DNA from 4 places in the Paenibacillus sp. PSB04 genome. Region 2 is predicted to be linked to each of the others. Evidence: riboswitches for the same ligand, from Rfam matches in the RefSeq annotation. Region 2 holds a riboswitch; each other region holds the start of a gene.
What was found. A riboswitch is a leader RNA that binds a small molecule or an ion and turns the genes downstream of it on or off. The one in region 2 is predicted to bind thiamine pyrophosphate.

Region 1 (4,185 bases), 3.5 Mb from region 2:
CCTTGCCCGCCCCGATCATGCGCATGTAGTTCATCATGACGGGATCGGTCTGCTTCAAGCCGCCCAGGGCGGCGACCGCCACCGGGAAAAAGCAGACGAGCGTGATGACGATCAGCTTGGGCAGGAGGCCGAAGCCGAACCAGATCATCAGCAGGGGGGCGAGGGCGATGGTCGGGATATTTTGACTTAGAATGAGCAGCGGATACAGCGCCTGCTTCAAAAAAGGAATCAAATGCAGAATCAGTGCGATGACCAGCCCGATGGCGGTTCCGATGGCGAAGCCGAACACGGTCAGCTTCAGCGTGGCCCACACATGCTCCCACAAGCCGCCGGAAGCGGCCGCGGCTTCCCGGGCGATGTCGCTCGGCGCAGGCAAAATCCATTGTTCAATATGGAACAGGGAGGTCAGCAGCTGCCATACGAGCAAAAAGAAGATGACCGCCACGAGGGGCGGCCATACGTTTTTCCACCAGCTTCTCATGGACGGTACTTCTCCGTCAGCTTGTCCATGCTGATTCCGCCGGGATTATGGGCGATTTTGACCTGGGAGATGATACTCGGGCTGCCTGCAGCCACCAGAGCTTCGTGCATTTTGCGCACGACGTCCAGCAGCTCCTCCAGCTCGCCCTCCATCGTCGTTTCCAGCGGGTGCACCTCATGCTTCACGCCGGACTGCTGAATGACCTCAATGGCACGGTCGACGTAGGCGTAAGAGTCTTCGTTGCCCGGCGTCTTCGGGATCACCTGAATGCTTAACAGCGTATTGGCCATGCGAATCTACTTCCTCTCTTCATAGGTTACGGTATCTCTTAGGTTATGTGTGGCTTATTGTTCCGGCAAAAAATCGTTCGTGTACGCGCTCTTCACGTCCAGCGGCTTGTCCAGCAGCTTGTGATCGTACATCCAGTCGGAATAGCCCTTCCAGATTTGTTCCTTCTGCTCGCCCCAGCGGGCTGCGTCGTCTTGATATTTAGGACTTAACCATTTCTGGCTTTCGATCACCAGCTGCTTATTGAGGTCGGGCACGTCCTTCAGCAGCAGGTTGGCAGCTTCTTCCGGCTTGTCGATCGCGTACTGATAACCTTTGGCGGTCGCGCGCATAAACGCTTTAACCAGCTCGGGGTCATCCTTGATCTGCTTCTCGTTCGTTACGAGAACCGGCGTGTAGTAGTCCAGCTTCTCGGAATAATCTTTGACATACAGCATGTCCAGCGGCTCGCCGCGCAGCTTCGCCTCGATTCCGGTCCAGCCGTAGAAGATCCAGGCGAAGTCGATGTCCCGCTTCACGGCGGTAAAATAATCGGCGTCGCCCATGTTGACGATTTTCACCTTCTTCACATCCGCCTTGTCGATCTCCATGATGGAGCCCATGACAGCTTCTTCGACAGGGGAACCCCAGCCGCCGTAGGTTTTGCCTTCAAAATCCTTCGGCGTCTTGATCCCCCGGTCCACCGGTGCGGCAAAGCCCGACGTATTGTGCTGGATGACCGCGGCGATCGAGACGAGCGGCACGCCCTGCGTGCGGGCCTGGGTCACGCTCTCCTGATAGCTTACGCCGAAGGGCGCCTTGCCGGAAGCGACCATGGCGTCGGCGCCGGTGGAGCCCGGCTGCACGATCTCGACGTTCAAGCCTTCTTCTTTATAATAGCCCAAGTCTTTGGCAGCATAGAGCCCAGTATGGTTCGTGTTGGGCGTCCAGTCGAGGACGACTTTGACGTCCTTCAGCGGCTTCGCTGCGGTGTTGTCCTGGCCTGCCGTGGTGTCGGAAGCGGATGTTCCTTCTCCGCCGCCCGTATTGTTCTGGCTGCCGCCGCATCCGGCAAGCGCCAGTACGAGCATGCAGACCAGCAGCAGGCCGATGGATTTGTTCTTCATGGCTTTCTCTCTCCTTTGATGTCCGGCCGTTCTTATTCTCTCTGTGGAAGCATCGACCGGTGATCCCCTCTCCCCGTTATATTTAGAATCGTAAGCCGATCTGAGTGACTGAATCATCGAAGCATTCGCAAGGCGTAATCCCGTTTTTCACTAGTATGAATGAAAAAAGCGCCCCGTAAACGGGACGCTTCATATGCGCAAGATCAGCACGGCTTGTAAGCCGTGACAAACGGTTTCCTACGCTGGCATTACCCAGATCAGGTTAAAAGGGTCAGTATCTTGAAGGGATACAATCTCAGCCGGCCAATTCCAGCACCCCGGATTCTATAAGGTTTTCGGGTTGTTTTCCTCCCATATTATAGTCCATCCCCATGGGGGTGTCCAGACATCCGCCCGATTCCAGATTATCTCTGGAAAAATTCGATCCATTCTTTTTCCGGACCATAGATAAAGAAATATTGGTATCCGTTCGGCAGGGTCACGATTTCCTGATCGATCAGCTCCACGCCGTCGAGCGCCTGGATCCGCTCAAATTCCTTCTGAATATCGTCGACATGGATCGCAAAATGGTGCACCGTGCCCTCAGCCGGCAGGTCGTAGCTGTAGCCTTGAATGAGCTCGATTTCCGTCTCGTTACTGCCCCCGAAGCCGAGAAACGCCAGCTGGAACACGCCGTTGGTGTGTGTCAGCCTGCCTTTCAGCTCCAGGCCCACGATCTCGGTATAAAATCGGATGGTTGACTCCAAATCCCGTACGACGATGCCGACATGATCCAAACGTTTATTAGCCATATGTATAAGCTCCTTTTCATAGTACTTATAAGTAATGGGTTTGCCCTAAATTAAGGCCATTATAGCATTTAAATCCGAGGTGTAAGGCAACTTTATGTAAACATCATTGTTTATAAATGATAGGCTGTTTGGTGGCATCGTTAGGTATTGAAATAGTCAGGAACGGGGGGAGAGGGCCCTGAAAAAAATAATTGCGGCATGGCTTTTCATATGTATGTTGACAGCATGTACCGGGCCATCATCCAGTGGAGGGGACATAACGATACTCGATAAGCAGCTCATTGGCTCGACATACTGGATTGTCGCCGAGAACACCCATAGTAAAGAAGAAGGAGCATTTAAAATTAAAGTCGATAATGAAAACACTTGGAACTTGTTAGAGGTCGGAAGAACGTACCTATCGACATACTCCTACAAGTCGTTGGACAAAGGAGCCAAACTGGAAAGTGTCCGCCATATCAATGAAGGGCAGTCAGCAACGAATTAGAACCACTAAAAAAAGCCCAGGATGTCCATCAGACGATCCCCGGGCTTATTTTAGTTCCCGCGCTGCTTCTTCTTCGCATAAAATTCGGCCGCCTTATGGCGGTTGCCGCAAGTGTCCATGCTGCACCAGCGCCGCTTGCCGCTCTTAGAGGTGTCCACAAAATGCAGGATGCAGTCGTCATGCTCGCAGATCCGGATGCGGTCCGAAGATACGCTTGCCAGTGTCTCGAACAGGGAGCGGACGATGGGGTACAGCACGCCTTGGACGGCGGTTTGTCCGTAGGTGATGAGATGGGGGAGGCCTTGGGCATCCCGCTCAGCCCGGAGCGCCACGTCTAACCGCGAAGCTTCGGCCTCCATGGCGGCGAATGCGTCATCCGACAAGGTACCGCCATGGTCCAGGTCTTCTAGAACGAGCCGGCACACGCCGCGCAGACGGAGCAGTTCGGGCAGCAGGTCTTCCCGCGTCACAGCTGAAGCTGCCCCTGCGGTATTGTTCAAGCCGTGCAATTCATTATCGTGGAGCCATTCGTCTAAATAACCTGGCTCCTCCAGCATATCCGTGACCCGGTGCTCCCGCATGCGCACCGTATTGGCGAGATTGATCCACAGGGCGCCCCCCAGCACGTTGCGGGAAGGGGATTTATCCATGATGCGTCATCCTTTATAGAGTAATCGTTTCCTTTGTGTTCAGGAATGCTATGTCCATTGTATCACCAACTGCAGCCCGCAGGCGATTTTGCCAATCGGGAGTCTGCAGGTATACAGGCGGATGGTGGATGGCGGTATGGTGGATCGGCACCAGCCGTTTGGCCCCGAGAACGCGTGCGGCCGCGGCCGCTTGTTCTGGAAGCAGCGTAATCGGCATGCCGCTGGGCGGCTGACGATCAGGACGTTCCAGAACGGCACCGTTCACCGGCAGGCATACCGCATCGAATGGGCCGTGAGCCGCGGCAATCTTCCACCAGTAACCGTGCCACAGCGTATCTCCGCAGTGGAGCAGGCGGTGCTCGCCGTCGCTCAGCGCCCAGGC
Region 2 (4,185 bases):
CGGGCCGGGTTCGAGAACGTGAAGCATTTTACCAAGGTCTTTAAGGAAATGGAGGGCGTTGCGCCGCTCGAATACCGCTCACAGCAGGAGGCGTTAGGGCGGAGGTGAACAAAAAATGCCGGGACGATGGGCATCTTGTAGTAGAAGGCCATTGCCCTTCAGAGGCGTGAAATCCGCTGAAAGCAAATAAATCAAGCTTTAAAAGGCTGCCGCGAGGCAGCCTTTTACCGTTACTGGACAAGCAATGAGGATTAGTGATGCTAAGCATCCAACCAGAATTTAGGGATCATGATGTCGACCTCGGATGGCCACGGCGAGCCATTCCACGCTTCATCCCGTAAATGAGGAGATCAACCGCCGCACCGATGATGGCTGCCATGACGATGGAGAGAAGATATGCCGGGAACCGTAAGGGGATAAAGTAACTGTTCGTTACGAAAGCGTGTTTATCGGACAGCCAGCCCGAATACACCGGGTCATGCAGCAAGGCTTCAAGCAAGGGATTCAGCCGGATCAGTATGATGTTGGCCAAGCCCTGTCCGGAGGCATCCAGTATGCAGGTGAGGATCATACATAACGTGAGCCAAATAGAAACGCTTTTTAACAAAGACATCCCCGCCTTCAACTTGTTCTTGTCATTTATAACGCATCCTGCCGTAACTAAGTTCTATACAGCATACATAAAGCTGGTTTATTTATATCCAACTATTCTGTTGGTTGGTATAATATGGTGGAGAAGAGCGAGTCTACGGAGGTGGTTGCATGAAAGAGAGGGTGCTCGAGGCTTATACCAAGCTCGCCAAGGACTATGAACTGCATACCGATTCGGACAGCGGCGCCAACGCATACTACGAGCGTCCGGCCATGCTGGAACTGCTGCCAACGGATATGTCCGGACTTCATGTCCTTGATGCAGGCTGCGCCGCAGGATGGTATGCCGAGCAGTTCGTTTCCCGCGGGGCATCGGTATCGGCGATCGATCTCAGCCCTGATATGGTGGAGGCGGCCAAACGGAGAGTCGGCAGTCAAGCGGAGATTCGGGTTCACGATCTAAGCGAACCGCTGCCGTACAGTGCGAATAAGTTCGACTTGATTCTTAGTTCGCTAACGCTGCATTACATCGAAGACTGGGATCCCCTGTTCCGTGAGTTTCAGCGGGTTTTGAAGCCCGGAGGAACGTTATTGTTTTCGGTGCATCATCCGTTTATGGACTTTACTGTTTTTAAGAGACCGGATTATTTTGTACGGGAGCTGCTTGTAGACCGGTGGACGAAGAAGGAGGCAGGCAGCGTTGAAGTGACGTTCTTCCGCAGACCCCTGCAGGAAATCGTCAATACGACGTCAAGCTGGTTTGTACTGGACCGGCTTGTCGAACCAAGGCCGGTTCCCGAGTTTCTGGAGCGGCTGCCGGAGTCGGCCGACTTCTACCAGCGGATTCTGCATCACCCGCATTTTTTAATTGTGAAAGCCCACAAGCCGGAGTGAGAGAGGAAGAGTCGCTGCGGTAGGCAAGAAACAATCGGCATAATTTTACTCTGAGAATGGCTTCATTCCAAAGGCCCTGACCGGCCCAAAACGGAGGGTTTGGCAATGATTGTGATCGACCTTATCTTTTTTCTAATGGAGCTGTGTGCACTGGCAGCCTTTTGCCTGTGGGGATTTAAGCTGGATACCGCCTTGTGGATCCGTATCGTGGCAGGAATAGGTTCGCCGATTGTCGTTGCTGTTTTTTGGGGCATGTATGTCGCACCGAAAGCGACCTTTCCGGTGACGCTTCCCGTCCGGGCTGTGCTGCAGCTGATTGTATTCGGTCTGGCCGCGGCTGCGCTGTACGGATCGGGTTATCGAAAGGCCGCTGTCATTTATGCCGCTGTCGTCATCGTCGAGATGATCCTTTCTTACGCGTTGAAAAGATAAACACTTGAAGGTGAAAGAAGATCCGCATAAACGATTGACAAGCTTTTTCCCGGTATCCCGCCAGCAGCTTTTTTTGTTTGACAACACCGGCAAACGGAGCTACAGTTATTCATGAACTTGTAAAATATCATACGAAAATCCACTAGGGGAGCTGCGGAGGCAGCTGAGACAAGTAATCGCTTGGACCCTTTGAACCTGATCCGGTTAATACCGGCGGAGGGAAGTGGAGCAGGCCTTTACATACGCAACTTTCTTGATGTGATCCATTCAGGATGACACTGCAAATAGCGGCCGCTCCATTTCGGGGCGGCTTTTTTGTGTTGGCTCCCCCGCGCCCCGACATGCGATTTTCGTCAAAATTTACGGAGGTGCATTATTATGACCCGGTTTACCGAAGAATTGAGACACGCGGCAGATCCCATTTACCAAGCGATCTTCCAGCATCCGTTTGTACGGGGGATTGCGGAAGGTACCTTGTCCAAGGAGCAGCTGATTCACTATGTGAAGCAGGATTTTGAATATCTAAATGCCTACATCCGGATCTACGGCATTGCCATATCCCGATGCGATTGTCGGCAGACGACCGCGCTTTTCAACGAACAGATTTCGTTTATTTTGAACAGCGAAACGCATCCCCACCAAAACTTTTGTGATGTCGCCGGTGTTGCATATGAGGAACTGCAAGGCTATCCGCTGGCCCCATCGGCCAATCATTACATCCGGCATATGCTGAACGTCGCCCACGAGGGGGGACTAGAAGATATTGTAGCTGCGCTGTTACCTTGCCCGTGGACCTATACGGAAATCGGCCAACGTCTGCTGGAGGAAGTCCAGCCGGAGAAATCCCATCCGTTTTATGAATGGATGCACTTTTACGGTGACCGGGAAAGCGGCGTGACGGTACAGCTGCGGCAGCTGATCGACGAATGGGCGGAGGGCCTTCCTCCCGCAAGAAAAAAACGGCTGATGGAGCATTTTCTGACCAGCTGTCAGCTGGAGTACATGTTCTGGGATATGGCGTTTACGCTTGAGGATTGGCCGGTTTCCCTGGCTGCAGCGGAAGGGGTGGGACGATGACCGCCGATATGTTTCCGTCCGGACTCATCCAGCTTCCTTTACGGATAAAAGAGCAGCGTCCGCTCATTCACAACATAACGAATGTGGTCGTGACCAACTTTACGGCCAACGGCCTGCTTGCCCTTGGCGCCTCCCCGGTTATGGCCTATGCCAAAGAGGAGGTGGCCGATATGGCTCGGGTCGCCCAAGCCGTCGTCCTGAATCTCGGAACCCTGAGCAGCGAATTGGTGGAAGCGGCGATCATCGCCGGCCGATCGGCTAATGATCATGGCGTTCCGGTGTTCCTGGATCCCGTCGGCGCGGGAGCGACCGCATTTCGCACGGAGGCTGCGCTGCGGATTTTGCGCGAGGTCCGCGTATCACTGGTTCGGGGCAACGCAGCGGAGGTTGCCCATCTCATTGGTGAATCCGGCCCGATAAAAGGCGTCGACGCAGGGGAGGCCGGGGAATCCGCTCCCGCCGACTTGGCGGCACGGGCGGCACACCGTCTGGGGACGCTCGTCGCCATTACCGGGCAAGAAGATGTGATCACCGACGGAACGAGAGGATACTTGATCCGGGGCGGACATCCGATGCTGACCCAAGTCACCGGAACCGGCTGCTTGCTGACATCGGTGATCGCCGCCTTTGGAGCAGTCGAATCCGATCTGCTGTCCGCCGGCGCGGCCGCCTTGGCGTACTACGGTGAAGCGGCCGTTCGGGCATTTGAGCGGGCAGGCTTTGAGGGGCCGGGAAGCTTCCAAATCGCTTTCCTCGACGCGTTGTCTGTAATGGACCGGCATCCGCTGGAGGAAGGAACCATTACCGCTCTTCTGGAGTCGGCAGGAAGGGGATTTGTGCAATGAGCATCTCGAAAGCATTGACGGTAGCCGGTTCTGACAGCGGCGGCGGGGCAGGCATCCAGGCGGATATCAAAACGTTCCAGGAGCTCGGCGTATTCGGTATGTCGGCCATTACAGCCATTACCGTTCAAAACACACTCGGGGTACAAGGCGTTTATCCGCTTCCTGCGGCTGCGGCAGCTGAACAAATGGATGCCGTGGGCACCGACCTCGGCGTGGATGCGGTCAAAACCGGTATGCTGTTCAGCGCGGATATTATTGAGGCCGTCGCAGGACGTATAGCCGCTTTTGGCTGGAGGAATGTGGTCGTCGACCCGGTTATGGTCGCCAAAGGCGGCGCGCGGCTGCT
Region 3 (4,185 bases), 1.6 Mb from region 2:
GCAGGATGCTCTTATAGGGGGAAATTGGATGTATACCTTGGAAGAACTCCGGAAGGCATTCCGGAAAGGAACCAAGCTGAAATATGTTTTTTTCTGGGGGCACCAGCCCGCGGCGGATGGATCTATTACGAAGAGCTGCTTCAGCCAGTGGTGGGAAGCGAAGTTTACCGTGGACGGCGTGGAATATGCAAGTGCCGAACATTATATGATGGCCGAGAAAGCCAGACTGTTCGGTGACGAAGAGATCAGGGAACAGATTCTCGCAGCCAAGCACCCGAAGCAGGCCAAAGATCTGGGGCGGAAGGTGAGAGGATTCGATCCGGCCGTATGGGACCGGGAAGGGTATTCCATTGTGGTCCGGGGAAACGAAGCGAAGTTTTCCCAAAACGACGATTTGAAGCAATTTCTGCTGGGCACCGGGCAGCGGGTGCTGGTAGAGGCAAGTCCCGTGGATTCGATCTGGGGCGTGGGGTTGGCCGCGGACGACGAGGCGGTCCTGAACCCGCTGCTGTGGAAAGGGAAGAACCTGCTTGGTTTTGCCTTGATGGAGGTTCGGGACCGTCTGCAGGCGGAAGAAGCCTAGCGGAAGTCCGAAACATGCACGTCGTGCGTGCGGTGCCTAGCGGGAGTGAAGAACTTGGCAGCAGTAAGCAGCACGCTGGCAATGAGGAGCACGCTGGCAATGTGGGACATGCCGTCAGTGAGGAGCCTGGCAGGAGTCAGGATCAGTCAACTGTGGGAAAAGGCTGCAAATCGAGGGTCATGCTATATAGAGGTCACCCGGCCATGCAAAAAGGTCGTTGTCGGTTACTCAGCGTAACGGGACAACGACCTTTTTTATATGCCATAATTTTGCGTTCCAGGAGACGGTCCTTCGGCTTAAGTCAGTGCGCCTTCCTGCTTTTTAAAGAACGTACGCAGCGCCTGATAGACTTCGCCCTTTTCTTTGATGACGTAATACATGAACTGATCGAGCTTGATATTCCGGTACGCGGACATCAGCGTGCTGCTCCGGTTGTACTGGTTGACTTCCCCGTAGCCGAACATGTTGCTGACTTTGAGCAGCTCGCCGATCAGCCGCACGCAGCGTTCGTTATCGGAAGTCAAGTTGTCGCCGTCCGAGAAATGGAACGGATAAATATTGTACTTGGCGGGCGGGTAGCGCCGGTCGATGATTTCCAGCGCTTTCTGGTAGGCGGACGAGCAGATCGTGCCCCCGCTTTCGCCCCGGGTAAAGAAATCCTCTTCGGTGACTTCTTTGGCCTCCGTATGGTGGGCCACAAAGACGATGTCGACCTTTTCGTATTGACGGCGCAGGAAGCGGGTCATCCAGAAGAAGAAGCTGCGTGCACAGTATTTCTCAAACGTGCCCATCGACCCGGACGTATCCATCATCGCAATGATGACCGCGCTGGAATGGGGAACGACGACGTCCTCCCACGTTTTGTAACGCAGATCGTCGGGGCTGATATGATGAATTCCCGGCTTGCCGCTGGTGGCGTTGCGCCGCAGATTTTCTAGGATCGTCCGCTTCTTGTCGATGTTAGACTGCATGCCTTTTTTGCGGATGTCGTTGAACGTGATCGATTCGGTTTCGACTTCCTGCTGCTCTTTCGGCTTCATATTCGGCAGCTCCAGCTGATCGAACAGCATGTTCTCCAAGTCTTCGAGGCTGATCTCGGCTTCCATAATGTCCTGGCCTGGCTGGTCGCCGGCTTTTTCGCCTTGACCCGGCTTTTGCACCGGATCCCTGCCCAGCACGTCTCCCACCTGGCTGTCGCCGTCTCCCTGGCCGACATGCTTTTGCTTCTGGTAGTTATAAATGAAACGGTATTCATCGAGGCTCCGGATGGGTACCTTGATGATTTGCTTACCGTCCGACATCACGATGTTTTCTTCTGTGATCAGGTCGGGCAGGTTCTGCTTGATGATTTCCTTAACCTTCTCCTGATGGCGGACCTGATCCTGGTACCCTTTCCGGTGCAGTGACCAGTCCTCCTTGGACACCACAAACAGCGAATGATCGTCTGATGGCATGTTCAGGCACCTCCCATGTTCCCATACTCAGCACAAACTTTGGCTTGTTAAACATTTATATTCACGGGCGGGGACGATATGTGATGACGCAAGAGATAAAATAAGAAGTTTGCCGCACCCAAATATATGAAATTTTGCGAGAATCGCTGCTATGGATGAGATAGGCGTTCCGATGCCGATGATCTCACTCTGGCTATTGCCAAAAGTCAGCAGTTTGGGCTATAGTGGTTGTGAAATTAAATAGGAATGCGGGTGCTGGATGAAGTCCGGCTGAGATGGCAGCCTTATGCTGCGGACCGTTAATCTGATCCAGGTAATGCTGGCGTAGAGAATATCATTCGAATTGCGGTGCCATTCGTGTATTTCTCGAATGGTTTTTTTGTGTTAACCGGGTAAGAGGGCGCTTTCGCAAGGGCGAGGGCTTACCCTTCGCGATGATAGAAGCCGGCATGAAATGGAGGGAAAGGCAAAGGGAAGAGAGGAGAAGCAGTCATGGTCGATTTTCGTCTGTATGCGATTACCGGGGAGACGTTCCATCCGGGACGCCGGCTGGTGGACGTGATGGAGCAAGCCATTCGGGGAGGCGCGGACATCGTTCAATTCCGCGACAAAACAAGCGGCAGGGAAGAACTGCTGCGCAAGGCGGCGGAGCTGCGGGAGCTGACCCGCCGCTACGGCGTTCCTTTTATCGTGAACGATCACGTTGATATCGCGATGGAGGTGGATGCGGACGGGATTCACCTCGGTCAAGGCGATATGCCGATCGCGGAAGCCAGAAAGCTTGTCGGCAACAAGATCATCGGCATATCCACCCATGCGATTTCGGAAGCGCAGCTCGCCGAAGCGGAAGGGGCGGATTATATCGGCGTCGGGCCAATCTATGCGACGGCTACGAAAGCCGATGTGGTTGATCCGGTCGGTCTTTCGTACGTTCGGGAAGTCGCCGGGATCATCAAGATCCCGTTTGTGGCGATTGGCGGCATCAAGCTGGGCAACGTGGACGAAGTGATCCGGGCCGGTGCGAGCCGCGTCTGCGCGGTGAGCGAAATCGTCGGCAGCCCTGACCCGGAAGCGGTATGCCGGGCGTTCATTCACAAGCTTGAAGGTAGAGGAGGAGCGGCGGATGGAACTGGTCATTAACGGAATAAAGCGGGAGCTGGCGGCCGAGACGGTAGCCGATGTCCTCCGCCTGCTGGGGCTGTCCGGCAGGCCGGTCATGGTGGAAGCGGACGGACAGGTGCTGAAGATCGAGCAGTGGGAGACGACTCCGGTTGTACCTGGAATGAAGCTGGAGCTGGTCCATTTCGTAGCGGGAGGTTGAAGGGAAAAATGAGCAGAGATAATTGGCAGGTTGGCGGACAGGAACTGTCGTCGAGGTTGTTTTTGGGGACCGGGCTGTTCCCCGATCCTTATGTGCAGATGGAGGCGATCAAAGCTTCGGGAACCGAGGTGCTGACGTTCGCTATCCGCCGGATCCATCTCGATTCGGTGGAGGATGATTCGATTCTGCAGCATGTGGAGCCTCAGAAATACATCTACCTTCCCAACACGTCCGGGGCGACAACGGCCGAAGAGGCGGTCCGGATAGCCCGGCTGGCGCGGGCTTCGGGACTCAGCGACTGGATCAAGGTGGAGATTAGCGCCAATAAGCGCACGCTCCTGCCCGATCCGATTGAAACGTTAAATGCGACGGAAATATTGGTCAAGGAAGGCTTTACGGTACTGCCGTATATCTCCGACGATCCGGTGATCTGCAAAAAGCTGGAGGAGGCAGGGGCAGCCGCGGTGATGCCTGGCGCAGCGCCCATCGGGACCGGCCTCGGCATTCTGAATCCGTACCATCTCGGATTGATCGTGGAGGAGCTGTCGGTCCCTGTCATCGTAGATGCGGGGCTGGGGACAGCCAGCGACGTGGCGCTCGCGATGGAGCTGGGAGTCTCCGGCATTCTGATGAATACCCCGGTGGCCAAAGCCAAAGACCCCGTGATGATGGCCCGGTCGATGAGGCTGGCGATTGAGGCGGGGCGTTTGGCCTACTTGTCCGGGCGGATTCCGAAGAAGAAATATGCTTCGGCCAGCAGCGGCCTGGAATCGCTGGTCATCGAATAAAAAAGGATGGACAGGGGGCTGTAACAATGAGCGGAGACA
Region 4 (4,185 bases), 2.5 Mb from region 2:
GCCGGATAACCGCTGAGCAGAAACAGGAGGGCGATGTAGACCGCTGCCTGATAGACGGCAAAATCAATGCTTCGCGTCTGAATCGTAACGATAAACAACATGATCAGCAAGGCGAGCTTCAGCGAGGGATTCGCCCGGTGCAGCCAGGTATGACGGCTCGGAGTCAAAAACCGGTTCATCCGCTCACCTCCTCCTGCGCATCCGAAGCTGCGCCTTCTCCCGCAAGCCTCCGCCTCCCGGACTTTATCGCTATCAGGCTTCCGCCTTGGATTTCCCATACCTGGGTAGCGGCCAGCTCAGCGATTTCTCGCTCATGCGTCACCATAACGATCGCCGTGCCGCTGCGGCGAAGCGCTTCGCAGTATTCCAGGATGGCAAAGGCGTTGCGGGCATCCTGCCCGAATGTCGGTTCATCCAGCAGCAACACCGCCTGACGGCGCACCGCCGCGGTGGCAACGCTCAGCCTGCGTTTCTGTCCGGTCGAGAGCTGATACGGATGCCGGTTCTCCAAGCCGTGCAAATGAAACGTCTTCAGGCAGTCTTCGGCTTTACGCTCCACCTCAGCCCGCGACATGCCGCCCTGCATGTGAAGGGAAAAGGCCGTCTCCTCCAGTACCGTCTGGGCAACAAACTGAAACTCCGGGTTCTGAAACACGAACCCGATCCGGTCCGAAGGGCAGGTCCGCTTCCTGCCCCTTCCCTGCAGCAGCCTGCCTTCCAGCACGTAGCTGCCGGCGGTCGGAAGAAGCTGCATCAGGCTCAGCAGCAAGGAGCTTTTACCCGCCCCGTTAGGACCGACAACGGCGACAAAATCGCCGGCATATACCTCCGCCTCTTCCACCATAATCGCCGGCGCATCTCCGCGGAGACCGACAAACCCCCGCAAGGAGAGGACCGGCGCCGCCAAGTCCGCACCTTGCTGCGGGGATTGCACCAGGCCGCTGTTCCATGTATCCCGGTGACGGATATAATCCTCCCAAACGCCGGGATACCAAATGCCATTTTCCTGAAGGGTCCGGCGGTACGCCGTGAAGATTTCGGCCGGCTTGCCGTCGGCCAGAATGCTTCCGTCCGGCGCGAACAGAACGATCCGGTCGACCCAGTTCACGATTTCTTCGATCCGGTGCTCGACGATCAGCACGGTCCGTCCGGCCGATACACCGCGAACCGCCTCCCAAATTTGCTGTCTCCCCTCGGGGTCCAGCAGCGCCGAGGGCTCATCCAGCAGGAGCACTTCCGGTTCCAGCAGAAGGACCGAAGCGAGCGCGAGCCGCTGCTTCATCCCCAGGGACAGCCGTTCAATCGGAGTGTGCAGCTCTTCGAGGTCCAGGCCGACCCGTCCGAGCGCCTCCCGCATCCGCGGCACCATATCCTCCCTGGCTACTTGGCGGTTCTCCAGCACAAACGCCAGCTCCTCATCGACATACGGCATGCAGAACTGGGTATCCGGGTCCTGAAATACATACCCGCACGAGCGGGGCTTCCGAATGTCCGCATATTTGAGCGGAACGTCAATGACTGCCGGAATCAACCCGCCGAGCACCTGCAGCAGCGTCGATTTCCCGCATCCGCTTGGGCCGAGCAGAAGCACCTTTTCCCCGGCCGGCACGGACAGGGAAACATCCTTGAACACGAACGCCTTCTCACCCGGAAACTTCAGGCGCAGGTCCGTTACCGAAACGGCAATTTGCCCGCTCCCTTGATCCGTCCCTTGATCCGTCCTTTGATCCGCTCCTTGACCCGTCTCATGCACTGCCGAATGCTGCATCGTCGCGATACCCCGGTTAGTCTCAGTCATGATCGAGCGCTTCATAATCCTTGGCTGTCACCGGCCGGAGCAGCTGGGTTACTCCGGTTGCTTCCAAAGCTTTGGTCAGGGCATACGCCAGGTACCCTGCGAGTACCGCCGAGCTGATTAACCGCATCACGTACTTCAACACGATCATCCATGTCGAATAGTCCGTGACGTAGCCGTAGTACACATCCACCAGGAATGATCCCAATCCCGAAGCCATGCCGGCCAGCGCCGCTACCCCCATGGAGAATTTGCGGTAACGGAACAGGGCGAAGATCAGCTCCGCGGCTAGACCTTGCGCCACGCCGTAAATCGCCAGCTGAAGGCCCCATTCACTGCCGAACAGAATTTCTACGTGAGCCGCGGCAACCTCGGCCAGGAGGGCTACGCCCGGTTTGCGGATCAGCAGCGCGGCAAGCGTCGAAGCGAGGAACCACATGCCGTACATCAGCTCATCCGCTTGGAAAAACAGCGGCTTGAACAAGTCGTTCACCGAACCCCAAAAATGGTACACCACCCCGATCACGAGGGAGAGCAGAATTGTCACGAGCAGGTCGCTGAGCTTCAGCCCCTTCGGCCGATCCATCTGCATCGTACTGCTGTTCATTTGACAACATCCTTTCTTTTTCCAAAATTGGGCAATAAAAAAACCCCCTGGATAAGCGAGGGAGATCGTCAAATAAGCCCATAAAAGGACTTGAATTCTCTACGCTGGCATTATCCAGATCAGATTCCCGGTCAGCAGCGGTTCATTAGCTGCACTCTCAGCCCGATTCGCTCGAGCTCCCGTATTCCCATATGTACACAGATGAACGCAAGGCGCGGCATCGCCGCCTCCTGGTCCCGGAGCCATCGCCGTCCAAAGCGATAGATGCTTGGGTTCGATTCCGTGTAACAGGCACCTCGCCGCGATGAGTCGACGTCGGGCCCGTATTGATTCCAAAATACATGATCCTCGAAGGATTGGCAATACCATTTTTCTCCGGAGCGGTTTTCAGGATTTGTTGCATATTGATTTGGTAGCCGTTCTATGTCAATATATTCAGAGTGCTACAGGCACGTATGGAAGGGAGATTAGGCATGACAAAGAAATTACTGCGGCTCATGACAGAGCTCTCCTCGCGAAAGTGGCTCTCTTCCATGATGGGACGCTTCTCGCACAGCCGACTCAGCAGAGGGATCATCCCTACGTTTATCAAAAGCTATCAGATCCCGGCGCATGAAGCGGAGAAAGAAATCTATGAATACCGCACGCTCAACGAATTTTTTTCGCGGCGGCTGAAGCCCGGCATGCGTCCAATTCACGAAGGCGAGCACGTACTCACGAGCCCCGTCGACGCCAAGATCACCGCAATGGGTGAAATCACCTCAGGCACGATTCTGAACGTGAAAGGGCAGGATTATTCGGTGGCGGAGCTGCTTAATTTCTCTCCCCACCTGGAGTTATATAAACATGGCTATGTCTTTGTGCTGTACCTCAGCCCTACCGACTATCACCGGATCCACTCTCCAATCACAGGCGTGAAAGTGGAGAGCGAGCATATCAAGGGCCGGTGCTACCCGGTCAATGATTTTGGCATGACCCAGATGAAATCCGTGCTGTGCCGCAATGAGAGGCTGATAACGTATATCAAGGGAGCCCTGGGAGAAGTCGCGGTCGTCAAAGTCGGCGCCATGAATGTCAGCAGCATCCGCTACGACGACGAAACCGCCAATTCCTGGCGTAACGGCGATCCGCTCGCCTATTTTGAGTTCGGTTCGACCGTCGTGCTGCTGATCCAGGACGGCGCATTCACCCCGCGGACAGACCTCCGGACCGGAGATCATGTCCGCATGGGCCAGCTGCTCGGTCAGCTGCACCCGCATAAAGGCTGAACCGGAAGCGAATCCGGCTCAGCCTTTTTTGCTTAGGAGCGCGAGCATAATCCGCTGAAACCACCGGCCCGGAAGCAGCTGCTTGGCCTTTATCGTCCAGCGTGTGCCGGCAGGCAGCGCATAGCGGAATGCCGGCTTGTTCATACGTGCGATTCTCGCGATCAGCCGGGCCACATCGGCCGGATCGCCGCGCTGGTCGGCGTTGTCACGGGAAAAGGCCATCACCTGGCTCAGCATCCGCTCGTAGGGTGACCGCTCGGCGGCGCTCATCTGCGCAAATCCTTTGTCCCAAATGGCCGTTCCGTACGAACCTGGCTCCACCACAACGACATCGACGCCGAATGGCCGCATTTCTAGGGCAAGGCATTCGCTAAATCCCTCCACAGCAAACTTCGACGAGACATAGGGGCCAAAACCGGGAAATCCGACAGCCCCGCTGACGCTGCTGATCTGAATGATTTTTCCCTGATGGGCCTCCCTCATCGCGGGAAGAACGGCCTGGGTGACCGCAACCA

Region 1: linked by a shared signal. The riboswitch ahead of K2F33_RS08785 (ABC transporter substrate-binding protein) and the one ahead of tenA (thiaminase II) in region 2 are both predicted to bind thiamine pyrophosphate.
Region 3: linked by a shared signal. The riboswitch ahead of thiE (thiamine phosphate synthase) and the one ahead of tenA (thiaminase II) in region 2 are both predicted to bind thiamine pyrophosphate.
Region 4: linked by a shared signal. The riboswitch ahead of K2F33_RS14685 (ECF transporter S component) and the one ahead of tenA (thiaminase II) in region 2 are both predicted to bind thiamine pyrophosphate.

The regions. Positions count from the first base shown of each region.
Region 1 covers NZ_CP081301.1:1,855,292-1,859,476, forward strand. Annotated here, with positions in the region: gene K2F33_RS08775 (ABC transporter permease) at 1-481, opposite strand, end outside; gene K2F33_RS08780 (thiamine-binding protein) at 478-771, opposite strand; gene K2F33_RS08785 (ABC transporter substrate-binding protein) at 826-1,875, opposite strand; TPP riboswitch at 2,093-2,205, opposite strand; gene K2F33_RS08790 (VOC family protein) at 2,280-2,666, opposite strand; gene K2F33_RS08795 (CGNR zinc finger domain-containing protein) at 3,204-3,803, opposite strand; gene K2F33_RS08800 (MBL fold metallo-hydrolase) at 3,817-4,185, opposite strand, start outside.
Region 2 covers NZ_CP081301.1:5,712,846-5,717,030, reverse strand. Annotated here, with positions in the region: gene K2F33_RS26295 (response regulator transcription factor) at 1-108, shown strand, start outside; gene K2F33_RS26290 (hypothetical protein) at 287-613, opposite strand; gene K2F33_RS26285 (class I SAM-dependent methyltransferase) at 763-1,485, shown strand; gene K2F33_RS26280 (YrdB family protein) at 1,591-1,917, shown strand; TPP riboswitch at 2,052-2,156, shown strand; gene tenA (thiaminase II) at 2,296-2,994, shown strand; gene thiM (hydroxyethylthiazole kinase) at 2,991-3,839, shown strand; gene thiD (bifunctional hydroxymethylpyrimidine kinase/phosphomethylpyrimidine kinase) at 3,836-4,185, shown strand, end outside.
Region 3 covers NZ_CP081301.1:7,298,418-7,302,602, reverse strand. Annotated here, with positions in the region: gene K2F33_RS33515 (riboflavin biosynthesis intermediates N-glycosidase) at 29-583, shown strand; gene yhbH (sporulation protein YhbH) at 880-2,037, opposite strand; TPP riboswitch at 2,276-2,385, shown strand; gene thiE (thiamine phosphate synthase) at 2,530-3,177, shown strand; gene thiS (sulfur carrier protein ThiS) at 3,161-3,358, shown strand; gene K2F33_RS33495 (thiazole synthase) at 3,367-4,146, shown strand; gene thiO (glycine oxidase ThiO) at 4,173-4,185, shown strand, end outside.
Region 4 covers NZ_CP081301.1:3,185,592-3,189,776, reverse strand. Annotated here, with positions in the region: gene K2F33_RS14695 (energy-coupling factor transporter transmembrane component T family protein) at 1-179, opposite strand, end outside; gene K2F33_RS14690 (ABC transporter ATP-binding protein) at 176-1,798, opposite strand; gene K2F33_RS14685 (ECF transporter S component) at 1,791-2,402, opposite strand; TPP riboswitch at 2,482-2,595, opposite strand; gene asd (archaetidylserine decarboxylase) at 2,876-3,670, shown strand; gene K2F33_RS14675 (SDR family oxidoreductase) at 3,689-4,185, opposite strand, start outside.